Regions from separate parts of the Pseudoalteromonas sp. NGC95 genome, predicted to be linked through region 2. Evidence: predicted binding sites of a transcription regulator. Region 2 holds the regulator's gene; each other region holds the start of a gene.

Region 1 (3,286 bases), on a different contig from region 2:
TAATTTTTATTGGAACATGGGAGCAAGAGAATGCTAATACTAACTCGTAGAGTAGGTGAAACCCTAATGATTGGTGACGAAGTAACAGTTACTGTTCTAGGTGTTAAAGGAAATCAAGTTCGAATCGGTGTTAATGCACCAAAAGACGTATCAGTGCATCGTGAAGAGATTTACATGCGCATACAAGCTGAAAAGTCGAACCCTAATCCGGGCAATGCTTAATCAACACGTATACGTAGTTGAGTAATTAACTCAACTAGTCAAAAAGCCACTCACTGAGTGGCTTTTTTGTTTATAAAAGCGAGTGTTTCTGGGGTTAGTATTTGTTTTGAAATGTACTGCATTCCGCTTTTATTTTTAATAATAATACCTTGCTGAGTATCTATTACTTGGCTTATGTCTTGCCAAGTTAGCTGAAAGCTTTTGTAATGATTAGCCGATTTAATGCCTTCTTCATCAAAGGTAAGTGTTACCTCAGAGCCTGACGCTCTGCTGAGCATTTGTCTGGTTACCCACCAAGGTCTGCGATAGTAAAAAGCGACGCACTCTAGTACACCTAGCATGATCATAAACGATCCTAAGTAATGATCGTTTAAAACATAAATGCCAAATAAACCAAGCGCAACGAGGAGTACAAGTAAAAAGTACTTAGGTTTGGCGCGCTTACTGTAGGGGAGTGACTCGTCAAAGCACTCGTAAAAGTAAGGTTTATCTAGTGTGTAGGTTGTTGTAAATGCCATATTGCCTTGCTTTAAATATCGTTTTTTTTATTTTAACAAGCTAACCGCTAAATGAGCAGCTTTATAGTCAGTGATTTTATTACAGGCACAAAAAAACGGCCCTAAGGCCGTTTTTTAGCGTTACAAGAAGAATTAACAGTTAGTTTCTTCAGCGTTTACGCCTTCTTTAACATTTTCACATGCATCTTCTACTTTGTTTTGCACGTCAGTTACTGCTTCGTCAATACGTTCGCCTGCGTCTTCTGCATGATTGTCTTCACAACCCATGATGAAGAAACTTGCGAATAGACCGATTAGTGCTGCTTTTACAGTTGTTGAATTCATAATGTAATTCCTTGTAAGTATTAATTAAATTTTAGTGTTTGTTAGTTGAATGCTTTATCTACCTGGGTGATTTACCACGTAGTGCACCTGAAACTAATGAGATCACTAAAAGTACTAAAAATATAAAAAATATAATTTTTGCTATACCAGCTGCGGCACCTGCGATGCCACCAAAACCTAACACTGCAGCGATTAAAGCAATAACTAAAAATGTAATTGTCCAGCGTAACATTGTTTTCTCCTTGGTTATCAAATTTGCTCACAATAACTAATGCCAGTTATATGCCAAAGTTTATTTTTGTTTTATATCAGATGGTTATGGTTTTTAACTGTGTTTTTAGTTATTAGTTAGTTAGTAATTTTTACGCTTTGTTATGTAAGTTATTCACACTGTTACAAGTTACCGGTAAATATTCACTAAAAATAATGTTTTTGGTAAGACCAATTAACAATTGATGTGTGTTTTTGTACTTATTATAAAATTTGGCGGTTATTTTTATTAAGTTGAATAGTTAATTAACAACTTCCATATAACTATTAGCTATAGTCGTTATTTTCTGTATGTATTGTAGGGCGCATGATTGCTGGGTTATGGCATGTAAATTTGTTGAGTGTTATGTTGTTTATAGTTTAATTGGTTTTACCAATTTACAAGATGTAGACAAAGCGACTAGTTTTGTTATTATCCAGTGAATAAATATTTAGTTAAATCGATTTTTTATTTTCGATATGGGTTTCAAGGGGGAGAAAAATGGATATAGGTGCTCTACTCACAACGGCTGGTAGCTTAATGCTAACTGGTATGGTTGGGGTGTTTGTATTTCTGTCGATATTAATTGGTGCAGTAACGCTTATGTCTAATTTGGTGACGCGCTATAGCGAACCAGAGGCATCACCAGCTAAATCACCGTCTTTTAAATCTCAAGGTGTGCCTAATGAGCACATCGCTGCTATTAGTGCTGCCATTGCTCAGTACAAATCAAATAATAAATAAGGGGCACACACATGGCTAAATTAAAATTAACAGAATTGGTATTACGCGATGCGCACCAATCATTGCTCGCAACACGTATGCGCCTAGACGATATGCTACCTATTGCTAGCAAGCTAGATGATGCAGGTTATTGGTCTATTGAATCGTGGGGCGGTGCTACATTTGATTCGTGTATTCGTTATTTAGGCGAAGATCCTTGGGAGCGTATTCGTGCGCTTAAAAAAGCGATGCCTAATACTAAACAGCAAATGCTATTACGCGGTCAAAACCTATTAGGCTACCGCCATTACGCTGATGACGTAGTTGAAAAGTTTGTAGAACGCGCACATAAAAATGGCGTTGACGTATTTCGTATTTTCGATGCAATGAACGATGTACGTAACCTAGAAACAGCGATTAAAGCGGCTATAAAAGTAGGCGCACATGCTCAAGGTACTATTTCGTACACAGTAAGTCCTGTTCATACGCTTGATATGTGGCTGACTCTTGCTAAGCAATTAGAAGATTTAGGCTGTCACTCAATTTGTATTAAAGACATGGCGGGTTTATTAAAGCCGTACGATGCTGAAAAATTAATTAAAGCACTTAAAGAAACCGTATCGGTTCCTATTGCTATGCAGTGCCACGCTACAACAGGTTTAAGTACTGCGACTTATCAAAAAGCGATTGATGCAGGCATTGATATGCTTGATACCGCTATTTCATCAATGAGTATGACTTACGGACACACCGCAACTGAAACTATTGTATCGATAGTTGAAGGAACTGAGCGCGATACCGACCTTGATTTAAACCACCTAGAAGAAATTGCTGCTTACTTTAGAGATGTACGTAAAAAATATGCGGCATTTGAAGGTAGCTTAAAAGGGGTTGATGGTCGTATTTTACTAGCTCAAGTACCTGGTGGCATGCTTACAAACATGGAAAACCAACTTAAAGAGCAAGGCGCGGCAGATAAGCTTAATGAAGTTTTGCTTGAGATCCCACGCGTACGTGAAGATCTTGGTTTTTTACCTTTAGTAACACCCACGTCGCAAATTGTAGGCACTCAAGCTGTACTTAATGTACTTACGGGCGAGCGCTACAAAACAATTACTAAAGAAACTGCTGGCGTATTAAAAGGTGAATATGGTTTAACACCAGCACCAATGAATAAAGAGCTACAAGAGCGTGTGCTTGATGGAGCAGAGGTTATTACTTGTCGCCCTGCAGATAACATTGCACCAGA
Region 2 (3,286 bases):
CAAAGGTAAAATATCGATAGACGATAACGATATTACTCTTTTACCTATGCATAGTCGTGCTAGATTAGGCATTGGCTACTTACCGCAAGAGTCTTCAATATTCAGAAAGCTGACTGTTTATCAAAACTTAATGGCCATTTTAGAAACGCGCAAAGAGTTAAATAAACAAGCTAGAGAAGACACTCTCGATAAATTATTAGATGAATTTAGCATACAACACATTCGTGATAGCCAAGGTATGGCATTGTCAGGAGGCGAACGTCGTCGTGTTGAAATAGCACGTGCGCTGGCAGCAGATCCTAAATTTATATTACTGGATGAACCATTTGCAGGTGTTGACCCTATTTCGGTATTAGACATAAAGAAAATAATAGAACATCTTAAAAATCGTGGGATTGGTGTATTAATTACCGATCATAACGTAAGAGAAACCCTTGATGTTTGTGAAAAAGCCTACATTGTTTCTCATGGGGAGCTGATTGCATCAGGTACTCCAGAACACGTATTAAATGATAAAACAGTACGCGATGTTTACTTAGGCGAGCAATTTAGGCTGTAACATTTACGCCATGTCTTTAAGCATCTGCTAGTATTAATTATAACAACATAAAAGGATTGTTAGAGATACATGAGGCAATCACTACAGCTGCGCATGGGCCAGCAACTTACAATGACTCCACAGCTGCAACAAGCTATTCGTTTGTTGCAACTCAGTACATTGGATCTCCAGCAAGAAATACAAGAAGCTCTCGACAGCAACCCGCTATTAGAGGTTGAAGAAGCAGACTATTCAGAAGACGCTGCAGGTAAAAACGAGCAAAAAGCAGATACAGATGACATAACTGTTAGCGCATCTGCCGATGATGCTCCAAGCGAATACGAACAAGATAGTGGTGAAGCACTTGCAAAAGACACGCTAAGTGACGACATGGCTATGGATGTTAGTTGGGATGAGTACATGAGTGCCGCCCCAGCAGCATCATCGGGTCCGATGCCTGAAGACGAATCAATATACCAAGGCGCCTCTACTGAAACGCTCCATGAGTATTTAATGTGGCAGTTACAACTAACGCCATTTAGCCCTACAGACGAAGCTATTGCTATTGCTATTGTAGAAGCCGTCGATGATTCAGGTATTTTAACACTAAGCTGCGAAGAGATTTTAGAAAGCTTTAATCAAGAAAACGAAGATGATAACGAAGTCGAACTTGATGAAATTGAAGCTGTATTAAAACGCATCCAACTGTTTGATCCTGTTGGTATTGCTGCACGTAGTTTACAAGAGTGTTTGTGTATTCAGCTTAACCAGTTTGATAAAGAAACACCTTACATTAATGAAACAAAAATGATTTTAACCGAGCATATTGATTTATTAGCTGCTCGTGACTATCGTACATTAATGAAGAAAACTAAGCTCAAAGAAGAAGAGCTTAAAGAAGTAATGACATTAATACATACTCTTAGCCCTAAACCTGCAGATACTATTGTAAGAGAAGAATCTGAGTATGTTATTCCTGATGTGTCAGTTAAAAAAATTAAAGGCCGCTGGGTTGTTGAGTTAAACCCAGATAGCATGCCTAAAATTCGTGTTAATAGCCAATACGCGGCAATGTCTCGCACTGTAAAATCCAGTGGTGACAGCCAGTTTATTCGCTCGCATTTACAAGAAGCTAAATGGTTTATTAAAAGCTTAGAAAGTAGAAACGACACGCTATTAAAAGTAACAAATTGTATTGTTAAGCAACAACAAGGCTTTTTTGAACACGGTCCTGAAGCCATGAAACCAATGGTTTTAAATGATGTTGCTGAAATGGTAGAAATGCACGAATCAACAATTTCGCGCGTAACAACCCAAAAGTATATGCACACACCCCGTGGTATATTTGAGCTTAAATACTTTTTCTCAAGCCATGTAAGCACCGAAAACGGGGGTGAATGTTCATCTACAGCAATCCGTGCGCTTATCCGAAAATTAATCGCAGCAGAAAACTCAGCAAAACCATTGAGTGATAGCAAAATAGCGGATATATTGGCTGAGCAAGGAATTAAAGTAGCGAGACGTACAATCGCAAAATACCGCGAATCTCTGGCTATTCCACCGTCAAATCAGCGTAAAAGTTTGATTTAAGACGCAAAAAAAAGAGGGTAATGCTTATGCAACTAAACTTAACTGGTCGTCACGTAGAATTAACCGATTCACTAAGAGACTATATTAATACCAAATTTGCGAAGCTAGAAAGACACTCTGATCATATTAATAATGTTCATGTCATTCTCGATGTAGAAAAATTAAATCAAAAAGCAGAAGCCACCATACACGTAAGCGGTGCTGAGCTATTTGCCTCTACAGAACATCAAGATATGTATGCCGCCATTGACTCGTTGATCGACAAGCTCGATCGACAAGTAATTAAACACAAAGAGAAGCTTGCTCGACACTAATATGATGAAATTAAGCTCACTTATATGCCAGGACTGCAGCAAAGCTGCGGTCCTTTTTAATAGCAAAAAAAGAATTTTAGAGTTCATTAGCGAACTTGCTCACGACAAACTTCCGTATTTACCGCAACAAGATATTCTTAATGCTTTAATGAGCAGAGAAAAATTGGGTAGTACAGGTATAGGGCGTGGCATTGCCATTCCTCATGGAAGAATGAGCGGTGCAGAAGAGCCTTTGGCTTTAGTGCTCGTTAGCGAAACTCCAATAAATTTTGATGCAATCGATAATCGCCCTGTTGATATTTTCGTCGCACTCATCGTACCAGATGGCGATAACCAGCAGCACTTAAAGACTCTAGCAACCATTGCTGATAAACTAAACAACAAAGATTTTTGTAAACAGTTACGCAGTGCAAAATCAGATGCTGAGCTTTACCAAGTTATTGTCAATCAATCATAGTTTTATAAAGGGTGTTAAATGGAGTTAATTATCATAAGCGGCCGTTCTGGTTCTGGAAAGTCGGTTGCTTTACGCGTTGTAGAAGATTTAGGTTATTATTGCGTAGATAATATTCCAGTTAACTTGCTTCCTTCATTAGTTCGCAGTGTGTCTGATAGCTACGATAAAATTGCTGTTAGCATTGATGTGCGGAACATCCCTAAACAACAAGATGAATTTAACGATATTCTTGAATACTTGCCTGGCTTTGCAAAACCTACGTTATTTTATTTAGATAGCGACGATCAAACATTGATCAAACGTTTTTCTGAAACTCGTAGATTACACCCACTATCAATTGACTCGTTGCCTCTTGATTTAGCCATCAAAAAAGAAAAAGAATTACTT
Region 3 (3,286 bases), on a different contig from region 2:
ACGGCGTATGCCACAATTGACGATGCGGTAGAAGCCATGCGTCTAGGTGCAATTGACTACATGGCTAAACCATTTGCACCTGAAGTGCTGTTAAATATGGTGAGCCGTTATTTGCCTGAAAAAGCAAAAGAAACCGACGGACCTATCGTTGCCGACCCAACTAGTATTCAATTATTGGAGCTTGCGAGTAAAGTAGCACGCTCTGATGCAAGTGTGATGGTACTTGGCCCAAGTGGTTCGGGTAAGGAAGTACTTGCTCGTTATATTCATGATAAGTCGAGCCGATGTAATGAGCCATTTGTGGCGATTAACTGCGCGGCGATTCCCGAAAATATGCTCGAAGCCACGTTATTTGGTTACGAAAAAGGAGCTTTTACGGGCGCGATTCAAGCATGTCCGGGTAAGTTTGAGCAAGCACAGGGCGGCACTATTTTACTTGATGAAATTACTGAGATGGACTTAGGGCTACAAGCTAAGCTGTTACGCGTACTGCAAGAGCGTGAAGTTGAGCGTTTAGGGGGTCGTAAAACAATTCAGCTCGATGTACGTATTTTGGCAACCAGTAATCGTGATTTAAAAGAAGCCGTGTCTGAAAATCAGTTTAGAGAGGATTTATATTACAGGCTTAATGTTTTTCCACTAATGTGGCGTCCATTGTGCCAACGCCCTGGCGATATTATTGTATTGGCTAAGCATTTAATTGAGCGCCATATAAGTAAAAGCAAAGAGCCTATGGCGTATTTAGATAAAGCTGCCGAGCAAAAGTTACTGGCTCACGCGTGGCCTGGTAATGTGCGCGAGCTTGATAACGTTATACAGCGTGCACTTATACTGCGAAGTGGCGATACAATAAACGAGCATGCTATTTTTATCGAAAACTTAGTATCTAATAACTTTGTTATGGAGCCATCATTGGCACCAGCGCAAACAGTATCGCCAACAGAATTAGCTCACGCAGATAAAGGCGTTGATAAAAGCACGCTAAGCTCTGCATATTATGATGAAAAATCGCATGCCGAGGATGAGCCCAAACAAGGTTTACTTGCGGCGGATACCGGTAGCTATAAAGATGAGCTTAAAGACAAAGAGCATCGCATTATTTTAGAAACCCTTGCACGTTGCCAAGGCAAGCGTAAAGACGTTGCCGAAACGTTGGGAATAAGCCCACGAACTTTACGTTATAAACTAGCGCAAATGCGCGATTTAGGTATTTCACTTCCTGCATAACCTCCTATAAACCCTAAGTTTGCGCTACGAACTTAGGGTTGTCAAAACTCTGACTAACACAAATTAAAGTTAACCTATTGTATTTTAATGATTAATTATTTGGCATGCTTTGTGCTTTATTACTTGTAAGAGTTCACTGCGTGTCAGAGATAAATTATGAAAATTCAAAACAGTGCTGTATTTCAAGAAATGCAATCAATGGCTTTAGAAGCCGGCCGTAATAATCAAATAAATAAATTGCCGACTCAAGTTCAACCTACTTCTACTTCCCAGTTTGGCGACATGCTAAGTGATGCACTAAATTCAGTGCATGGATTACAACAAGATGCCGCTCAAAAAGTAACAGCAGTTGAGATGGGGGATCGAAGTGTATCGCTTGCTGAAGCGATGATTGCTTCTCAAAAATCGTCAGTTGCTTTTGAGGCTACAGTACAGGTTCGTAATAAACTTGTTGAAGCTTATAAAGAAATCATGAACATGCCTGTTTAATTAGGTAGTGGAGAATTATTGTGGCGCAATCTAACCAATCTACAGACCTAGCACTTGCTGGTGGCGGTATTGACCAAAGTGGTGGTGATGATCAACAAGAACAAAAGTCAGGCTACTTAAGTGCTTTAAATGGTGTTGATGTATTGCGCCAAGTAACATTGGTTATAGCATTGGCTATTTGTTTAGCTATCGCGATTTTCATTATTATTTGGGCTCGTCAGCCAGATATGCGCCCGTTAGGCAAAATGCAAACTGAAGAGCTGATTCAAACGCTCGACTTTTTAGATGCGCAACAAATTGAATATCAACTAGATGGCAATGTTGTATCGGTTGATGAAAGCGAATACCAAAACATTAAATTGTTAATGACCCGCGAAGGGTTAGAGCAAGGCCCTGCATCTGGCTCTGATATAATTATGCAAGATATGGGCTTTGGTGTAAGCCAACGCTTAGAGCGCGAACGCCTAAAACATGGCCGCGAGCAACAACTTGCCCGCACCATTGAAGAGCTTAATAATATTACTCGTGCTAAAGTATTGTTAGCCATTCCTAAAGAAAACGTATTTGCCCGCAGAGAGAAAAAACCATCAGCTACAGTTGTATTAACGCTTAAGCGTGGTCGCTCACTTGACCGTGAAGAAGTAGATTCTGTTGTTGATATGATTGCTTCTGCAGTACAGGGTTTAGAGCCTATGCGAGTTACTGTTACCGATCAAAATGGTCGATTACTAAATTCAGGTTCGCAAAGCTCATTAGCAGCACGCTCTCGTAAAGAATACGATTTAGAACGTAAGCGCGAACAAGAGTACCTTGAAAAAATAGACAGTATTTTAATACCGGTTGTTGGGCTTGCAAACTATACAGCTCAAGTTGATTTGAGTATGGACTTTAGCTCGATTGAGGAAACTCAAAAGCGTTATAACCCAGACCTACCAGCGGTAAGAAGTGAAACCACATTTGAAGAAAATAATATTGGCGGCCTAGCTGTTGGTATTCCAGGTGCGCTTACAAATCAGCCACCGTTAAACTCGAACATTCCTGAGGTTGCAGGGCAAGGTGGTGCAGGCACAGCTACGTCACCAACACGCAGCCACAAAGAAGCCACGCGTAATTATGAACTCGACACTACAATTTCTCATAAGCGCCAGCAAAGTGGTGTAATACGTAGAATAAGCGTATCAGTTGCTGTTGACTACATCGCTAAAGTGGGAGAAAACGGTGAAACAACCATGACTCCACGCTCGGTAGAGGCATTGTCAAATATTCGTCGCTTACTACAAGGTGGTGTAGGTTTTGATATGCAACGTGGTGATGCACTTGAAGTCGTGACAGTGCCGTTTGTACGTGAAGAAACAAATTTAGCAATAGAAGTGCCACTGTGGGAACAAGACTGGTTTATGAAAATAGCCCGCCTTGTATTAGGCGCCTTAGTTATCATTGTATTGATAATGGCAGTAGTAAAACCAATGCTTAAACGCTTAATTTACCCAGACGATACACTAGAAGAATACGACGAAGATGCATTAAGTTCAGGCGTAGATATTGGCGACAACACGCTTGATATGCTAAA

Evidence for each region. Region 2 encodes sigma-54, which starts transcription at its own class of promoters, with help from an activator protein. Its sites were predicted from a motif close to GTTGGCACGNNNNTNGNNT; they were not measured.
Region 1: the regulator sigma-54 is predicted to act here: its motif matches at 1,336-1,354, upstream of I6E70_RS12745 (DUF1328 domain-containing protein).
Region 3: the regulator sigma-54 is predicted to act here: its motif matches at 1,326-1,344, upstream of fliE (flagellar hook-basal body complex protein FliE).

The regions. Positions count from the first base shown of each region.
Region 1 is NZ_JADYWR010000012.1:133,236-136,521, reverse strand. Features, by position in the region: gene csrA (carbon storage regulator CsrA) at 31-222, shown strand; gene I6E70_RS12755 (YcxB family protein) at 273-740, opposite strand; gene I6E70_RS12750 (hypothetical protein) at 873-1,064, opposite strand; gene I6E70_RS12745 (DUF1328 domain-containing protein) at 1,123-1,296, opposite strand; gene I6E70_RS12740 (OadG family protein) at 1,816-2,058, shown strand; gene oadA (sodium-extruding oxaloacetate decarboxylase subunit alpha) at 2,070-3,286, shown strand, end outside.
Region 2 is NZ_JADYWR010000001.1:204,393-207,678, forward strand. Features, by position in the region: gene lptB (LPS export ABC transporter ATP-binding protein) at 1-559, shown strand, start outside; gene I6E70_RS00970 (RNA polymerase factor sigma-54) at 629-2,128, shown strand; gene hpf (ribosome hibernation promoting factor) at 2,155-2,442, shown strand; gene ptsN (PTS IIA-like nitrogen regulatory protein PtsN) at 2,447-2,899, shown strand; gene rapZ (RNase adapter RapZ) at 2,918-3,286, shown strand, end outside.
Region 3 is NZ_JADYWR010000005.1:210,472-213,757, reverse strand. Features, by position in the region: gene I6E70_RS06915 (sigma-54-dependent transcriptional regulator) at 1-1,227, shown strand, start outside; gene fliE (flagellar hook-basal body complex protein FliE) at 1,384-1,716, shown strand; gene fliF (flagellar basal-body MS-ring/collar protein FliF) at 1,737-3,286, shown strand, end outside.